DNA from 3 places in the Frigoribacterium sp. R86507 genome. Region 2 is predicted to be linked to each of the others. Evidence: predicted binding sites of a transcription regulator. Region 2 holds the regulator's gene; each other region holds the start of a gene.
The links. The regulator HrcA, encoded in region 2, represses chaperone genes, less so after heat shock. The targets are predictions, from matches to a motif close to TTNGCACTCGNNNNNNNCGAGTGCNAA.

Region 1 (6,114 bases), 1.4 Mb from region 2:
CCGGGGTCGGGACGAGCTATCGTGGCCTGCCACCACCCGAACCGTTCCCCGGCACCCGAATGCGACACGGAGGACCGATGTCCGCGCCTGCCCGCGACCACGCCGCCGTCGACCCTGCCCAGGCCCGGAACCGGGCCGACGTCCTCGGGAACGTCCTCGATCCGCGGCGCAACGCGTACAACCTGATCCGCCTCGTCATGGCATCCGCGGTCGTCATCTGGCACTCCGTCCCCCTCACCGGCCACGACATCGGTTTCGAGCCCGCTCGGCAGCTCGCGTCGCGCCTGCCGGTCGACGTGTTCTTCGCGATCTCGGGCTACCTCATCGTCATGTCGTGGTCGAGGACTCCGCAGGTCGTCGCATTCCTGCGTGCGCGTGTGCTCCGGATCTTCCCGGCGTTCTGGGTGTGTCTCGTGCTCACCGCCGCCGTCTTCGCCCCGGTGTCGCTGCTCATCCGCGGTGTCCCCGCGCCGGACGGTTTCGTGGGCGACGCCGTCTCGTACGTCGTCCGCAACGGCCTCCTGCGCGTGTGGCAGTACGACATCGCGGGCACGCCCCTCGGCACGCCGGTCGAAGGGGCCTGGAACGGTTCCCTCTGGACCCTCGGCTGGGAGTTCGCCTGCTACCTCGGCGTCCTCCTGCTCGGTGTCGTCGGCCTCCTGCGCTCGCGCTGGGCCCTTCCCGCCGCCTACGTCCTCTGCACCGTGGGCGTGGCGGCGAGCACGTACGGCGGCATCCACAACTGGTACCTGACCAACGGGTCGCGCTTCGGCATCGTCTTCGTCGCGGGGGCCCTGGTCTACCGCTGGCGGAACAGCATCCCGGTCCGGCCCTGGCTGCTCGTCCTGGCCGCCGTGATCGTGCTGGCCTCGTCGGCCCTGCCCGACTACGGCCTGGTGGCCGCGCTCCCGCTCGCATACCTCGCGCTCGGCGTCGGCGCGCTCGTCACACACCCGAGGGCGTCGATCCGCACAGACATCTCGTACGGCACCTACATCTACGGTTTCCCGCTCCAGCAGCTGCTCGCGACGGCGGGGGCGGCGGCATGGGGCGTTCCGCTCTTCGCCCTGGTGTCGCTGGCGGCCACCTTCGCCGTGGCCACCCTCAGCTGGCACCTCGTCGAACGGCCGACGATGAAGTTCAAGAGACGCCGACCGGCCGTCGGCCCCACCGATCCCGTCGCGACGGTCGCCTGACCGCAGTCAGCCTCACCGACCCGCCCGGCGTCAGACCAGGCGCTCGCAGAGCAGGGCCGTGTGCCGCCCCGCGACCCGGGTCAGCACGAGGGTCGCCGATCCGGTGCCCTGCAACGAGAGTCGTTTGCGGAACGTCGCGGGATCGACGTCGACCCCGCGCTTCTTGATCTCGAGGCGGCCGATGCCCCGCGCCCGCAGCTCGCGCTTCAGCGTCCGCTCGTCGAGCGGGAAGGTCTCGAGCACGCGGAAACCCTGCGCGAAGGGGGTGTCGACCCGCGCCTCCGTCGTCAGCCAGGCGATGTCGCGACTGATCATGCGGGCGTCGATCGACCGGGCCAGGTCGCCGATCAGGCGCGCCCGGATGACGGCACCGTCGGGCTCGTAGAGGTACTCGCCGAGGTCGCCCGGGTCCACGTCGTCCGAGTCGGCGGCGGCCGTCAGCTCGGACGCCCCGGAGGCGCTGACCACCAGTGCGGACCGGCCCACTCCCGGCCGCGCGAGCGGACCGAACCACACGCCCACCTCGACCACGTCGCGGTCGACCGAGATCCACTGGCACTCGGCGTCGGCCGGCAGCAGCTCGCGGTCGACGCCCGGGCCGAGCTTCACGCCGGTGGGCAGGCGGTCGGCGAAGCCGAAGGCGACGTCGAGGCCGGGGGACCAGTCGGCCGGGTCGGCGAGGCGCTTGGTGGCGGCGTGGCCGGCCGTCCGTCGCGCCGGGTCGAGGAAGACGCCCTCGACGCCCCCGAGGTCGGTGGTCGCGGCGTCCCCCTGCTCGACCCGCGACGACGGCCACGGCGCGAGGTTGTACGAGGCGACGGCCGCGGTGACCTCGTCGCGGTCGACGGCGAGCACGTCGAGGTCGAGCGCGGCGAACGCCAGGGCGTCGCCACCGATGCCGCAGCCGAGGTCGGCCACGCTGCCGATGCCCGCCGCGGCGTAGCGTCCGGCATGGCGCGCGGCGACCGGGAGGCGCGTGGCCTGTTCGAGGCCCGCCTCGGTGAACAGCATGCGGCTCGCGAACTCGCCGAACTTGGCCACCGCGCGGCCACGGAGCCGGGCCTGGGTGAGCACCGCCGACACGAGGGCGGGGGAGTGGCCCTGCTTGCGCAACGCGGCCACCGTGCCGACGACGTCGTCGCCGGAGGCGCCGCCCGTCGGCAGCGAGTCGAGCAGCCGCAGCCCCTCGGGCGAGAGGACTTCGAGCAGCTCGGAGGAATCCATGTCGTCCAGTGTGACGCACGCGGGCCGACGCGTTGGCACTCGGATTGACCGAGTGCCAGTCTCGTCCTACAGTTGTTCTGGCACTCGCCCCCGGCAAGTGCCAGCCCCCATGTTTTCGTAGCACCGAGAAAGAAGAGGTCACCCGTGTCGGTCAGCATCAAGCCGCTCGAAGATCGCATCGTCATTCGTCAGGTCGAAGCCGAGCAGACCACTGCTTCGGGTCTCGTGATCCCCGACACCGCCAAAGAGAAGCCCCAAGAGGGTGAAGTGGTGGCGGTCGGCCCGGGCCGCATCGACGACAACGGCAACCGCGTGCCGCTCGACGTCGCCACCGGCGACAAGGTCATCTACAGCAAGTACGGCGGAACCGAGGTGAAGTACGGCGGAGAAGACCTGCTCGTGCTCTCGGCTCGCGACGTCCTGGCGGTCATCGTCCGCTAGCACCTCGGCACGGCTCCGGCCGTGCTCCGCGACCCCGGTCGCCGTCCCGAAGGCCCCTGCTCCGGCAGGGGCCTTCGTCGTGTCGGCGACGTGGCCGCGAGCGTCCGCTCGTCCCCAGGCGTGATCGTCCGTCGATCGATCCACGGTGGCAGGAGTGGCCGTTCCGGTGGTGGGCGCAGCCACCTAGAGTCTCCTGGTGACCTCGACCCGCGCCTCCTCGTCCCCCTCCGCCCCGACCTCGGGGCTCGGCGTCGCCGGGGCCGGCGGGGCGGGTCTGGCCTACGCCCTGGGGGCCTACGGGCTCTGGGGCGTGCTGCCGGTCTACTTCCTGCTGCTGGCCCCGGCCGGCCCGTTCGAGATCGTCGCCTGGCGGGTGCTGTTCTCGCTCGTCTTCTGTGCGGTGCTGCTCGTCGTGACGGGGGCGCTGCGGTCGTTCCTGGCCCTGCTGCGTCAGCCCCGCGTGGTGGGCACCATGGGGCTGGCGGGGGCGTTCATCGTCGTCAACTGGACGGTCTTCATCTCGGCGACGCTCAGCGGGCACGTGGTCGAGGCGGCGCTCGGCTACTTCATCAACCCGATCGTCACGGTCCTGCTCGGCGTGGTGGTGCTGCGCGAGCGTCTGCGCACGACCCAGTGGGTGGCCGTCGGGCTGAGCGCCGTCGCCGTCCTCGTGATCGCGATCGGGGCGGGCAGGCCGCCGTTCATCTCGCTCGTCCTCGCGTTCTCGTTCGGGCTCTACGGCCTGGTGAAGAAGCAGGTCGGTGGTCGGGTCGACGCGGTCGGCGGGCTCACGCTCGAGACGCTGTGGATCGCACCCTTCGCGGCCGTCACCCTGATCGTGCTGCACGTGACGGGCCTCGGGGGCGGCGTCGTGCTGGGCACCGTGAGCGTCGGGCACACCCTCGCCACGGTCGGCACGGGCGTCATCACGGCCGTGCCGCTGCTGCTCTTCGCCTCGGCGACGCGTCGGCTGCCCCTGACGACCGTGGGGCTGACGCAGTACGTCGCCCCCGTGCTGCAGTTCGTGGTCGGGGTCGTCGTGCTCGGCGAGCACATGTCGACGGCGCGATGGGTCGGCTTCGCCATCGTCTGGGTCGCCTCGATCGTGCTCACCGTCGACATGGTGCGTGCGGGGCGGCGGTCACGTCGTCCGCTCGCGGTGGCGCCGACCGCCTAGAAGCGACCATCCCTCGCAAAGTCACGAATGGCTAACGAAACGTCACTTTGACGTCGAGAACACACGCCAGAAACATTCGACCCCTAGTTTCGGACCAATCGCGGCAGGTTCGACCGCCACCGGTCGGGCTGCACTGCCGCTGTCCACGAAAGGGTTCCACGGATGATCCGATCCAGCACCGCCCTCCGAGCACTGGCTCTCGCCGGCGCAGCCTCCGTGCTGCTCGCTGCCTGTTCGACGGCATCTCCCTCTGACGACGCGTCGTCGTCGTCGTCGGCCAAGGCCGATCCCGCCGCCAAGTGCGAGGTCGGTACGCCCAGCACCGATCCCTTCGCGATCGGCACCATGCTGCCGCTGACCGGAACCCTGGCCTACCTCGGCCCGCCCGCCATCGCGGGGGCGAACCTGGCCATCAGCGACATCAACGCCGCGGGCGGCGTTCTCGACCAGCCCGCCGAGATCTCGACCAGCACCGACTCGGGCGACAGCAACGACATGACCGTGTCGAGCAACGCCGCGACGGAGCTGATCGACGCCAAGGTGCCCGTCGTGCTCGGTGCCGAATCGTCGAGCGTCACGCTCAACGTGGTCGACCAGCTCACCAGCAACTGCATCATCGAGATCTCGCCGGCCAACACGGCGAGCTCGCTCAGCGGCTACTCGTCGTACTACTACCGGACCGCTCCGCCGGACTCGGTCCAGGGTTCGGCACTCGGCCAGCAGATCACGGCCGACGGCAACGCCAACGTCGCGTTCCTCGTCTTCAACGACACCTACGGCACGGGTCTCCGCGACTCGACGCAGAAGTCGATCGAGAGCTCGGGCGGCACCGTCGTCTACGGCGGCACCGGCAAGGGCGAGGAGTTCCCCCCCGGTCAGACCACGTTCTCGTCCGAGGTGTCCGCGGCCATCGCCGCCGAGCCCGACGCGATCGTCATCCTCGCCTTCGACGAGACCAAGTCGATCGTCCCCGAGCTGAAGAGCCAGGGCTGGGACATGAGCAAGGTCTACATGTCCGACGGCAACACGGCCGACTACAGCGCCGACTTCGAGCCCGGCACCCTCGAGGGCGCCAAGGGTACGATCCCCGGTGCCGACGCCAGCGCCGACTTCAAGTCGAAGCTCGTGGCCGGCTACCAGGCGAGCGAGGGCGGCGAACTGGCCGACTTCTCGTACGCGGCCGAGTCGTACGACGCCGTCATCCTGACCGCTCTCGCGGCGCAGGCCGGTGGCGGCACCGACGCCGGGACGATCCAGGCCAACATGGCCGCGGTCTCCGGCGCGAACGGCGGCACCGAGTGCACCACGTACGCGGACTGCAAGACCGCGCTGGACGCCGGTGACGACATCCACTACACCGGCCCCTCGGGCATCGGACCGTTCAACGACAACAACGACCCGTCGTCCGCCTCGATCGGCGTCTACACCTTCGACGCCGACAACAAGCCCGTCTACCAGACCGGCATCGAGGGCAAGGTCGAATAACAGCACCTCGCACCACCCGGGGCCCGGCACGAGTCATCGTGCCGGGCCCTTCGGCGTGCCCAGGAGGCGCGGAGCCGGACCACGGGCAGGTCGCGACGTCCGCGTCCTCCGACACCGCGCCTCCTCGTCCCGGGCCCGCCGGCCTTGGGGCCGCGCTCCCCTCTGCGCCGCGTTCCGTGCACCGCACCGCGTCGAGACCCGGTGTGCTGCACGAAACGCGGTGTGCAAGACGGCATGCCCCGGCACCGCGCCTCCTCGTCCCGGGCCCGCCGGCCTTGGGGCCGCGCTCCCCTCTGCACCGCGTTCCGTGCACCGCACCGCGTCGAGACCGGGTGCGCTGCACGACACGCGGTGCGCAGCCCCGGCGCCCCGCCCTGACGCCCAGCCCCGACGCCCCGCCGGGCGCACGCACGAGGCCCCGACCACGCCAGGGCGTGATCGGGGCCTCAGGGTGCCACCGGGGGCGTCAGGACGCGTCGACGTCCTTCGCGAGGGTGCCGAGGTAGAGCTCGATGACCTTGGGGTCGTCGGCCAGCTCGCGGCCGGTGCCCGAGTAGGCGTTGCGGCCCTGGTCGAGGACGTAGCCGCGGT
Region 2 (6,114 bases):
TCGGGGTGCACGTGCATCTGGTCGAGCGCGAAGGTGGCCAGACGTTGGATCGTGGCCTCGTCCACCTCGACGGCGGATTCGTTGGCGACCTCGATGCTCACCGGGTTCCTCTCTTCGGCAGGCGGTCGCGGGTGTCGGCTCGGCGCTCGGCGCGGTTGCCCGACTCGACCTGGTCGTGGGCCGCCTCGTGACGGCGGTGCTGCTGGGCCTGACGCTCGGCGTCGTAGGTCGTGTACGCGTCGACGATGCGGCCGACGAGCGTGTGTCGCACGACGTCGTCGCTGGTGAGACGGGCGAAGTGGATGTCGTCGATGCCGTCGAGCACCGTCGTGACGAGCTGCAGGCCGCTGGCCCCGGTGGGCAGGTCGACCTGGGTGACGTCGCCCGTCACGACCATGCGCGAGCCGAAGCCGAGACGGGTGAGGAACATCTTCATCTGCTCGGGCGTCGTGTTCTGCGCCTCGTCGAGGACGACGAAGGCGTCGTTGAGGGTGCGACCGCGCATGTAGGCGAGAGGGGCCACCTCGACGGTGCCGGCCGCGAGCAGCTTGGGCACGATCTCGGGGTCCATCATCTCGTTGAGCGCATCGTAGAGCGGGCGGAGGTACGGGTCGATCTTGTCGGTGAGCGTGCCCGGCAGGAACCCCAACCGCTCGCCGGCCTCGACCGCGGGACGCGTCAGGATGATCCGCTGGACCTCGCGGCGCTGCAGCGCCTGGACGGCCTTGGCCATGGCCAGGTAGGTCTTGCCCGTACCGGCCGGGCCGATGCCGAACGTGATGGTGTGCTGGTCGATCGCGTCGACGTACTCTTTCTGACCCGGTGTCTTCGCCCGGACGCCCTTGCCGCGGCTGGTGACGATGGGCTGACCGAAGACCTCGGACGGGCTGCCCTGCCCCGAGTCGAGCAGACGGGCCGACGTCGCGACCTCGGCCGGGCCGAGGTCGTGGCCGCCCCGGACCATCGAGACGAGCTCGTCGACGAGCCCCTCGGCCCGGCCGACGGCGGACGAGGGCCCCTCGAGGGTGACCTCGTTGCCGCGCACGAGCACGCGGACCTCGGGGTACTGCTTCTCGACCGCGCGGAGCAGGCGGTCTTGCGGGCCCAGCAGCTGGACCATGGCGACGCCGTCGACGGTGACGTCGACGCGCCGGACGTCGTCGCCCGTCGTCGGTGTCGAGGGGCCGGTGGCGTTCGTGTCGCTAGTGGGCAAGGGTGCCTTCCTCCAGGGGTCCGCCGAGCACATGGGCGTGCACGTGGAACACGGTCTGCCCGGCGGATGCGCCGGTGTTGAAGATCAAACGGAACTCGGACCCGGAGTGTTCCCCGAACGCTGCCGGGTCGGCCGCGAGCCGGGAGGCGGTCGCCACCAGCTCGGCGAGCAGCGCCGGGTCGCCCGCGGCGAGTTCGACGACGTCGCGGTACGCCTGGGTCTTGGGCACCACGAGCAGGTGGACGGGTGCCTGGGGCGCGATGTCGCGGAAGGCGATGACCGTGTCGCTCTCGAACACGATGTCGGCGGGGATCTCGCGCGCGACGATGCGGCTGAAGACGGTGGGCTCGTCGGAGGTCTCGGACATGCTGCCCATCGTAGCGACGACCGCCGACACGGCCCACGGGGGCGTCGAGGTCACCAGCGGCCGAGACGCGCGCTCAGGACGGAGAGCGCGGCGGGGCCGGCCGTGGAGGTGCGCAGGACGGCGTCCCCGAGGCGCACGGCGCGGGCACCCGCCTCGGCGAGCTGCTGCAGTTCGGCGGGCGACACCCCGCCCTCGGGACCGACGACCACGACGACACGGTCGGGCACCGCGCCTCCTGCGGTCAGGTCGACCGCCGTGAGCGCCTGCTCGGCCGACGGCTCGAGCACGAGCACGAGATCGCGGGAGGCGCGCTCGGCCAGCTGCCGCGTCGTCGCGAGCCCGGACACCTCGGGTGCCCAGGGACGGATGGACTGCTTGGTCGCCTCGCGCACGATCGTCGACCAGCGGGTGAGCCCCTTGGCGACCTTGGGGCCCTCCCACCGGGAGATGCTGCGGGCCGCGGCCCACGGCACGATCTCGTCGACGCCGAGCTCGGTCGCGGCCTGCACCGCGAGCTCGTCGCGGTCGCCCTTGGCGAGGGCCTGGGCGAGGACCAGCCGCGTCGTCGGCAGCTCGTGCCGCACCACCCGCGTCGCGAGCAGCACCAAGCGCTCGGGAGCCGCCTCGGTCACCTCGCCCTGGACGACCAAGCCCCGACCGTTGCCGAGGGTGAGCGCCTCGCCCACCCGCACGCGGCTGACCGTGACCGCGTGCCGCGCCTCGGAACCGGTCAGCTCGACGCTCGAACCGACCTCGGCGGCGACCAGGTCGTCGACCAGGTAGAAGTGCGCCACGATCAGAAGTTCAGGAAGCGGTCGCGCAACTTGCCGAACAGGCCTTGCTGGAAGTGCGACAGCTCGGGAGCCGGGGAGCGCCTGCCGGAGGCGAACTTCTCGATCAGCTCGCGCTCTTTGTGGCTCAGCTTGGTCGGGGTGACCACCTGGACGCCGATCTTGAGGTCGCCGCGACCCGTTCCGCGCAGACGCGTGATCCCGCGGTCCTTCACGGTGATGATGTCGGCGCTCTGGGTGCCGGGCCTGATCTCGACCTCGATCTCGCCGTCGAGCCCGGTGAGCGTCGTCGACGTGCCGAGGATGGCGTCGGCCATCTGCACCTCGAGCGTCGCCAGCAGGTCGTCGCCGTTGCGGCTGTAGGTGTCGTGGTGGCGCACCTTGACCTCGAGATAGAGGTCGCCGTTCGGGCCGCCGGCCTGGCCGACCTCGCCCTGACCGGGCAGCTGGAGCCTGAGGCCCGTGTCGACGCCCGCGGGGATGTCGATCGGGATCGAGCGACGGGCCCGCACGCGGCCCTGCCCCTGACAGGTCGGGCAGGGGTTCGGGATGACGGTGCCGTAGCCCCGGCAGGTGCCGCACGGGCTCGACGTCATGACGTTGCCGAGCAGGGAGCGCACGGTGCGCTGGATCTGTCCGGAACCACCGCAGATGTCGCAGGTCTGCGGCGAGGTGCCGGGCGCGCAGCACGAGCCGCTGCACGTGTCGCAGAGGACGGCCGTGTCGACTTCGATGTCGCGCTGGGTGCCGAAGACGATGTCCTCGAGGTCGACCTCGAGGCGCAGCAGGGCGTCCTGCCCGCGCTCGCGTCGGGACCGCGGGCCCTGGCGCTGACCCTGGCCGCCGCCGCCGAAGAACGCGTCGAAGATGTCGCCGAAGCCGGCGGCCCCGCCTCCCCCGCCGCCGAAACCGGGCTGCGGGCCGAGGTCGTAGCGTTCACGCTGCTGCGGGTCGCTGAGCACGTCGTAGGCGTGCGTGACGTCCTTGAAGCGTTCGGACGCGTCGGGGCTGGGGTTGACGTCGGGGTGCAGCTCGCGGGCGAGCTTGCGGTACGCCTTCTTGATCTCTTCCGGGGTCGCCTGACGGTCGACTCCGAGGACGTCGTAATGATCTGCCACTGGTTCTCGTCTGCCTCTGGTGTGGTGTGGTGGTCTTCCCGGCGGGGCCGGGCCCGGCGGACCGGGACGGGGATGGGGGTCGTGGGACGGCCGGGGCCGTCGGGGTCGGCTACCGCTCGGCGAGCAGCGACGACAGGTAGCGGGCGACGGCACGCACGGCCGCCATGTTGGTCGAGTAGTCCATGCGCATGGGCCCGAGGACGCCGAGCCTCGCGATCTCGCTGCCCTGCGTCGAGTACCCGCTAGCCAGGACCGACGCCTGCGACAACCCGAACGAGGCGTTCTCGCGCCCGATGCTCGCGGCCACGTCGACGGCGTCGAGTTGCATCTCGCCGAACAACCGCAGCAGGGCGACCTGCTCTTCGATCGCCTCGAGCACCGGGAAGAGGTCGCCGCTGAAGTCGTCGCCCGTGCGCACCAGGTTCGCCGCGCCGGCCATGACCAGGCGGTCCTGGCGTCCGGCGGCGATCTGCTCGGTGAGGCTCGCGACGACGACGCCGACGATCGCCGCGAGGTCGGGGCGGAAGCGCGTCGGCAGGTCGGTGAGGGCCGTGGAGGCCTCGCCCAGGGGCCGTCCGCCGACCGCGGCGTTGATGGCGGCCCGCAACTCGGACAGGAAGGACTCGTCGACGGCGGTGCGGATGTCGACGACCCGCTGTTCGACCTGGCCGCTGTCGGTGATGAGCACCGTCATGACGCGGTCGTCGCCCAGGCTAACCAGCTCGACGTGACGCACGCGGGCCCGGGAGAAGGTGGGGTACTGCACCAGCGCCACCTGGTTGGTGAGCTGCGACAGCAGTCGGACCGTCCGCCCCAGCACCTCGTCGAGGTCGGTGGAGTCGCCGAGGAAGGTCTCGATGGCCTGACGCTGGGCGGCGCTGAGCGGTCGCAGGTCGGCGAGCTGGTTGACGAAGAGCCGGTAGCCCTTGTCGGTCGGCACGCGACCCGACGAGGTGTGCGGGGCCGCGATGAGCTCTTCTTCTTCGAGCAGCGCCATGTCGTTGCGGATCGTCGCCGCCGAGACGCCGAACTGGTGTCGCTCGACGATGGACTTCGACCCCACCGGCTCGCGGGACGCGACGTAGTCGTGCACGATGACGCGCAGCACTTCGAGACCGCGTTCGGAGACCATGTCGCACCTCTCTTCGCTCGACGCCCCCCGGGTCGTCCGCACGCCGGGCGACCGGGCCTGGCACTCGACGTGCCGGACTGCCAATCGTACGACACCTCCGTCGCGAGGCCTACTCGCGCCGCGCCCGGCTGCCCTAGGGTGGCGGGGACATCCGCAGGACACTCACGAACAGGTGCAGCCATGACCGAGACCCCTCCCGCCCAGCCGAACGGCCCGCAGAACGGTCGACCCGGCCAGAACGGGCAGCCCGGCCAGCCCTACGGCCAGGGCCAGCAGCCCGGTCAGCCCTACGGTCAGGGCCAGCAGCCCGGCGCCGGCTACGGCCAGCAGCCCGGCTACCAGCCGCAGCCCGTGCAGGCGATGCGCCCCGAGGACGAGAAGCTCTGGGCCACGCTCATCCACCTCGGCGGCATCATCTTCGCGTTCGTCCCGGCTCTCGTCGGCTACCTCGTGTTGAAGGACCGCGGCCCGTTCATCCGGGAGCACACCAAGACGGCGCTGAACTTCCAGATCACCATGGCCATCGTCTACGTGATCTCGGCGATCCTGTCGGTCATCGTCATCGGAGGCGTGCTGGCACTCGTCGCCGGCATCCTCGTCATCATCTTCTCGATCATCGCCGCCGTCGCGGCCAACAAGGGCCAGTGGTACAAGTACCCGCTGACCATCGAGTTCATCAAGTAGACGGTCGACCGGCCCGGACGGGCACGACGCGAGGCGCGACTCCCCCGGGAGCCGCGCCTCCTGCGTTCCCGGCCCGCGCCTCCTCGGTCCGCCGTGCGCGAAGCGCAGGACGAGGGCGCGCGGTCAGTCGGGCAGCAGGCGTCGCACGACGGCGTCGGCCATCAGGCGACCCTCGCGGGTGAGCACCACGCGACCCTGCAGGGCCGGGCGCCCCTCGACCCAGCCGTCGGCGATGAGGCCGGCGACCGCCTGGCGCCCGTCGTCGTCGAGCTCGGTGGTGGGCAGCCCCTCGCGGATGCGTACCCCGAGCAGGACGCGCTCGACCCGACGGGTCTCGTCGTCGAGGGTCTCGCGCCCGGCGGCCGGTGACTCACCCGCGGCCATGCGCTGCTGGTAGGCGGCCGGGTGCTTGACGTTCCACCAGCGGACGCCGCCGACGTGGCTGTGGGCGCCCGGGCCGACACCCCACCAGTCGTGGCCCTGCCAGTAGGCCAGGTTGTGGCGGGAGCGGTGTTCGACACCCCGGGACCAGTTGCTGACCTCGTACCAGTCGTACCCCGCCGCGGCGAGCCGGTCGTCCGCGATCTCGTACATGTCGGCCGCCGTGTCGTCGTCGGGCATCGGGACCTCGCCGCGCTTGATCTGGCGGGCGAGCTTCGTGCCGTCCTCGACGATCAGCGAGTAGGCCGAGAGGTGGTCGGGCTGCTGCTCGAGGGCGACGTCGAGCGATCGCCGCCAGTCGTCGAGGGTCTCGCCGGGCGTGCCGTAGATGAGGTCGAGGCTGACGTCGAGCCCGGCGTCGCGCGCCC
Region 3 (6,114 bases), 1.2 Mb from region 2:
CATCGACGCGCGGCGGGCGATCACACGAACCGTCCCGACATGCGGTCGGTGCAGGATTGGCGCTCCGAGGCCGGGAAGTGGTGAAGTAGACGGAGCGCACCGCGCCCGCCAGAAGCACCGACCTGAGGAGCCCCCTTGTCCACGATCTTGACCGCGATCGGTTCGCTCGCCCTGCTCTTCGTCAGCTTCGCCCTGTTCGCCTACTCGTTCGGCTCCGGCGAACCCAACGCCTTCGTCTTCTTCGGGGGCATCGTCCTGATGACCGGCTCGTTCTGGCTGCCCATCACGGTGATCGGCAACAGCCACAAGACCTGGTGACCGGGTCGGTGCCCGCAGGGGCACCGACCGACTACGGCGTGCTGACGAACTGCTCGGGGTCGAGCAACTTGCGCGGCTTGGCGTCGTCGCCGTCACGACCGCCGACGTAGAGCCAGCCCAGCAGCTGTTCTCCGTCGCGCAGGCCGTGCGCCGTCGCCACCTCGGGGGCCCGGGTCAGGACGCCGGTACGCCAGAAGACGCCCCAGCCCTCGTCGTCGAGCACGAGCGACAGCAGGTGCGCCACACCCGAAGCGACCGATTCTTGCTCCCAGTAGGGCACCTTGCGGCTCTCGCGCGGTGAGACGACCACCGCGACGATCAGGGGAGCGCGCAGCGCCTTCTGCGTCAGCTTGTCGCGGGCGTGGCCCTCGGCCCCGCCCGCGTCGGCCAGCGAGCGGCCCACGACGAGCCGGTCGTCGCCTCGGAACTCGATCAGCCGCCAGGGGCGCAGCTCGGAGTGGTCCGCCACCGTCGCCGCCGATCGCACGGCGTCGAGCAGCTGCTCGTGCGTCGGGGCGACGTCGGTGACCTTCGACCGTGACCGTCGACGCCGGGCGGCGTCGGCGACGGCGCTCACTACTCGGCGGCCTTGAAGTCGAGCGAGATGCTGTTCATGCAGTACCGGTCGCCGGTCGGCGTGCCGAAGCCGTCGGGGAACACGTGGCCCAGGTGCGAGCCGCAGTTCGCGCACCGGACCTCGGTGCGGGTCATGCCGAGCGAGTTGTCCTCGATCAGCTGCACCGCGTCCGGGTTCACCGACTCGTAGAAGCTCGGCCAGCCGCAACCGCTGTCGAACTTGGTGCCGCTCTTGAACAGTTCGGCGCTGCACGCCGCACACGCGTAGACGCCGGCACGGCTCTCGTCGAGCAGCTCACCGGTCCAGGGGCGCTCGGTGGCGGCCTCCCGCAGGACGGAGTACTGCTCGGCGTCGAGCTCTTCGCGCCACTGCTCGTCGGTCTTCTCGATCTTGTACGCCACGATGATCTCCTTGCTTGTCGGGACTCCTCATTCAACACGGTCGACCGGTGGACGATTCCCCGGCCCCCACCGGGCTGTCAGACTCCTGGTCGTGAGCACCTCCGACCGCTTCCTGGCCGCGGCCCTCGCCTTCGACCGCGAGAGGTCGCCGTCGCAGGCCGAGCTCGCGCGGGGCATCGCGGGCGACCCGGCGGCGCTCGCCGTCGTCGACCGGGCCGAGGAGGCGCGGCGCCAGCCCGTCCTCGTCCTCGCGGTCTGCCGGTGGCTGGGTGCACCGCACGGGTCCTGGTCGGTGCTGAGGCCCTGGCTGCTCGCCCGCTCCGACGACGTCGTGGCCGAGCTCGGTCGGCGACTCACCCAGACCAACGACGTGCGCCGCTGCGCCCCGCTGTCGATCGCGCTGGACCGCGTGCCGGGCCCGATCGCCCTCATCGAGGTCGGCGCCTCGGCCGGCCTCTGCCTCGGTGTCGACCGCTACGGCTACCGATCGGGCGACCGGACCTGGGGTGACACGTCGAGCACGGTGCAGCTCGGGATCGACATCGTCGTCGAGGGGGTGACCCGGTTTCGGGCCGAGCTGCCGACGGGACGGCTGCCCGAGGTCGTCTGGCGGGCGGGCATCGACCTCGACCCCGTCGACGTCCTCGACCCCGAGCAGGTGGCCTGGCTCGAGACCCTACTGCCGCCCGAGCGAGGTGACCGGCGGGACCTGCTACGGCGGGCCGTCGCGCTCGCCCGCACCGCGCCTCCTCGGCTCGTCGCGGCGGACGCCGTCGACGGTCTCGCCGCCGTCGTGGACGAGGCCCCGACGGGCGCCACGCCGGTCGTCGTCTCGACGGGCACGCTCGTCTACCTGCCGGGTCGGCGGCGCCAGGCCTTCGTCGACGAGGTCGGCCGGCTGGGTGCGCGGTGGATCTCGTACGAGCGGCGCGACCTGCTGACGGACGTGGTCGCCGAGGTGCCACCCGGGGTGTCTCCCGACGACGCGTTCGCGGCCCTCGCCCTCGACGGCCGGGTGCTGGGCGTGGGGGACGCCCACGGCACGCGGCTGCACCTCAGGGCCTGACCGCGAGTCGGCTCCCCGCACCGGGCGACCGGCGGTGCCCCGGGCGGGTGGGCGCGTTGTCGGACCACGCCCTCGGCCTCCGCGATCGGTCGGGGCGCCGCCCATAGGATGACCCGGAACCCAGGGGAGGGCCGCCACGATGGACGAGGACGCGACAGGTGACGACGTGCGCTCGAGCGTGCTGTCCGAACGCGACCGCGCCGTCCTCGACTTCGAGCAGCGTGCCCCCGCCTCGGCCGGCGCCCGGGAGGCCGCGATCCGTCGCGAGTTCGGCCTCGGGGTCGTCCGTTACCAGCAGTTGCTCAACTCGCTCATAGACCGACCCGCTGCACTGGCGTACGCACCCATGCTCGTCGGCCGCCTGCAGCGCCTGCGAGTCGCCCGCCGCGACGCCCGATCGACTCGTTCGTTCGGTCCGACCCGCTGACCCACGAGAGACCACGCATGCCGAAATTCGACCGAGACCGGTTCGACGACGTCCCCGCCGACCTCGACCGTGTCGGGGCCCACCGGGCCGAGAAGCGCCCCGGCAGCGGCTGGATCGGCTTCGCCTGGGCGGCCCTCGCCGTCGGCGTGCTCGTCGGTGCCGGCGTCGTCTACCTCGGGGTCGCGAACAACAGCTTCCAGTTCGTCAACCCGTCGTCGTCGAGCACCGCCGAAGCCGAGGCGCCCGACACCGAGACGGCGACCCCGACGGCCACGCCGACTGTGGCCCCGCTGACGGACCCCTCGCAGGTCGACCCCTCGGTCACCACCATCACCGTCCTGAACGGCACGGCCACCGCCGGGCTCGCCGGTTCGGCCTCCGAGCGGCTCGAGACCGCCGGCTGGGTCGTCGGCACCCAGGGCAACGCCAGCGAGCGCGTCGCGACGTCCACCGTCTACTACTCGGCGGCCGACGACGAGGCCGCGGCGCTCGGGCTCGCCCAGCAGCTCGGCATCACCGACGTCGAGGCGAGCGACGCCTTCCCGGGTGCCGCCGTCACGATCGTCCTCGGGGCCGACTACAGCGCCTGACAGGGCCCTCCCCGCCGGCCCGATCCGAGGAGGCGCGGGTCCCGTCGGGCCCTCACCGCGCCTCCCGTGTTACGCCCGCGTTTAATTACCGGTGAAATCCTCGTTTTCAGCGGGTGTTTCTCGTTCGAGGTGTGTTCTTCCGCTTTTCCCGTGGCTAGCATCTGGAATTGGTCGCCCCCCACGGCTCGCCGACCTGGTGTTCTGCACGAGTGAGGCTGTCCCGTCCGGGCTCGCAGATGACTGCGTCGACGACCCGGCTCTGCAGCACCGCACGCGCCGTACCACCACAGCAAGGGGAGCGACACCATGGCAAACGGGACCGTGAAATGGTTCAACGCGGAGAAGGGCTTCGGCTTCATCACCGTCGAGGGAGACGGCCAGGACGTCTTCGTGCACTACTCCGCGATCGACATGAGCGGGTACAAGGTCCTCGAAGAGGGCCAGGCCGTCGTGTTCGAGGTCGGCACGGGCGACAAGGGGCCGCAGGCGGAGTCCGTCCGGCTCGCCTGAGGCCCGTCGGTGCGCCTCGACGCACCCACTCCCTCGCCGCACGCCGTCACGGTCCGCCGTGGCGGCGTGCTCGTGCGTCCGGGCCCTGCCGCGTCACTTGCACTCTCATCGGGCGAGTGCCAGAATCGTTGCTGGCACTCGCGACACGTGAGTGCCAATGCTTCTGCTTCATGACGTCCGGGAGGGACGAAAAACACACATGGCTAAGATCATTGCTTTTGACGAAGAGGCCCGTCGTGGCCTCGAGCGTGGCCTGAACATCCTGGCCGACGCGGTGAAGGTCACGCTCGGCCCGCGTGGTCGCAACGTCGTGCTCGAAAAGAAGTGGGGCGCCCCCACCATCACGAACGACGGCGTCTCCATCGCCAAAGAGATCGAGCTCGACGACCCCTTCGAGAAGATCGGTGCCGAGCTCGTCAAAGAGGTCGCGAAGAAGACCGACGACGTCGCCGGTGACGGCACGACCACCGCGACGGTGCTGGCCCAGGCCCTCGTCCGCGAAGGTCTGCGCAACGTCGCGGCCGGTGCCGACCCCATCTCGCTGAAACGCGGCATCGAGAAGGCCGCCCAGGCCGTCTCCGACCAGCTGCTCGCCGACGCGAAGGACATCGAGACCAAAGAGCAGATCGCTGCCACGGCCTCGATCTCGGCCGCCGACCCCACCATCGGTGCACTCATCGCCGAAGCGATCGACAAGGTCGGCAAAGAGGGCGTCGTCACCGTCGAAGAGAGCAACACCTTCGGCACCGAGCTCGAGCTCACCGAGGGCATGCGCTTCGACAAGGGCTACCTGTCGCAGTACTTCGTCACCGACCCCGAGCGCCAGGAGGCCGTCTTCGAAGACGCCTACGTGCTCATCGTCAACTCGAAGATCTCGAACATCAAAGACCTGCTGCCGATCGTCGACAAGGTCATCCAGTCGGGCAAGCAGCTGCTCATCATCGCGGAAGACGTCGACGGCGAGGCCCTGGCCACGCTCGTCGTGAACAAGATCCGCGGCATCTTCAAGTCGGTCGCCGTCAAGGCCCCCGGCTTCGGCGACCGTCGCAAGGCGCAGCTGCAGGACATCGCGATCCTCACCGGTGGTCAGGTCATCGCCGAAGAGGTCGGTCTCAAGCTCGAGAACGCGACGCTCGACCTGCTCGGTCGTGCCCGCAAGGTCATCATCACCAAGGACGAGACGACCATCGTCGAGGGTGCCGGTGACGACGAGCAGATCGCCGGCCGCGTCCGTCAGATCCGCAGCGAGATCGAGGCGACCGACAGCGACTACGACCGCGAGAAGCTCCAGGAGCGTCTCGCGAAGCTCGCCGGTGGCGTCGCCGTCATCAAGGCGGGTGCCGCGACCGAGGTCGAGCTGAAAGAGCGCAAGCACCGCATCGAGGACGCCGTGCGCAACGCGAAGGCCGCCGTCGAAGAGGGCATCGTCGCCGGTGGTGGCGTCGCCCTCATCCAGGCCGGCAAGACCGCTCTGGCGAACCTGCAGCTCGAGGGCGACGAGGCGACGGGTGCGAACATCGTCCGCGTCGCGATCGACGCTCCCCTGAAGCAGATCGCCTTCAACGCCGGCATGGAGCCCGGCGTCGTGGCCGACAAGGTCCGCGGGCTCGACATCGGTTGGGGCCTCAACGCCGCGACCGGCGAGTACGTCGACATGCTGGCCGCCGGCATCATCGACCCCGCCAAGGTCACGCGTTCGGCTCTGCAGAACGCCGCGTCGATCGCCGGTCTGTTCCTCACGACCGAGGCCGTCGTCGCCGACAAGCCCGAGAAGAACCCGGCCCCGGCCGGCGACCCCTCGGGTGGCATGGACTTCTAGTCCGCAGCCGCGCGGCTCACACCGCGCACACGCTCAAGGGCGGTTCCCCTCCGGGGGAGCCGCCCTTCGGCGTTGCCGGGGGAGGGACGTGTCCCGCAGTCCGGCCGGCTCCGGACGACGCCACGAAATGCGCACGACGCCAGGAAGTGGGCACGACGCCACGAGAAAACGTGGTGCGGTGTCCACTTCCTGGCGTCGTGGTGCGTGGTGCGTGGTGCGTGGTGCGTGGTGCGTGGTGCGTGGTGCGTGGTGCGGGGCGCGGTGCGGGGTGCGCGGGGCGCGGGGCGCAGGGCGCGCGGCGGCGGGCGCGGGCCGCGGGCCGGGGTCGGCCCGGCTAGGCGGTCGCGGCGGCGGGCTCGGCCGCGGTGACCGCGTCGGCGGGCATCAGCGGCAGGGCGACGCGGAA

Region 1: the regulator HrcA is predicted to act here: its motif matches at 2,453-2,479, upstream of groES (co-chaperone GroES).
Region 3: the regulator HrcA is predicted to act here: its motif matches at 4,021-4,047, upstream of groL (chaperonin GroEL).

Annotation. Positions count from the first base shown of each region.
Region 1 covers NZ_CP139002.1:806,253-812,366, forward strand. The annotation lists gene SJY14_RS03990 (acyltransferase family protein) at 78-1,196, shown strand; gene SJY14_RS03995 (class I SAM-dependent methyltransferase) at 1,227-2,420, opposite strand; gene groES (co-chaperone GroES) at 2,565-2,861, shown strand; gene rarD (EamA family transporter RarD) at 3,058-4,038, shown strand; gene SJY14_RS04010 (ABC transporter substrate-binding protein) at 4,201-5,523, shown strand; gene SJY14_RS04015 (ABC transporter ATP-binding protein) at 5,990-6,114, opposite strand, start outside.
Region 2 covers NZ_CP139002.1:2,218,150-2,224,263, forward strand. The annotation lists gene ybeY (rRNA maturation RNase YbeY) at 1-101, opposite strand, end outside; gene SJY14_RS10490 (PhoH family protein) at 98-1,213, opposite strand; gene SJY14_RS10495 (histidine triad nucleotide-binding protein) at 1,203-1,580, opposite strand; gene SJY14_RS10500 (16S rRNA (uracil(1498)-N(3))-methyltransferase) at 1,631-2,374, opposite strand; gene dnaJ (molecular chaperone DnaJ) at 2,377-3,489, opposite strand; gene hrcA (heat-inducible transcriptional repressor HrcA) at 3,599-4,621, opposite strand; gene SJY14_RS10515 (DUF4870 domain-containing protein) at 4,802-5,305, shown strand; gene hemW (radical SAM family heme chaperone HemW) at 5,429-6,114, opposite strand, start outside.
Region 3 covers NZ_CP139002.1:1,016,352-1,022,465, forward strand. The annotation lists gene SJY14_RS04935 (hypothetical protein) at 136-318, shown strand; gene SJY14_RS04940 (nitroreductase family protein) at 350-895, opposite strand; gene msrB (peptide-methionine (R)-S-oxide reductase MsrB) at 895-1,296, opposite strand; gene SJY14_RS04950 (DUF2332 family protein) at 1,388-2,362, shown strand; gene SJY14_RS04955 (DUF3263 domain-containing protein) at 2,502-2,789, shown strand; gene SJY14_RS04960 (LytR C-terminal domain-containing protein) at 2,807-3,379, shown strand; gene SJY14_RS04965 (cold-shock protein) at 3,686-3,889, shown strand; gene groL (chaperonin GroEL) at 4,089-5,708, shown strand; gene SJY14_RS04975 (cell wall metabolism sensor histidine kinase WalK) at 6,043-6,114, opposite strand, start outside.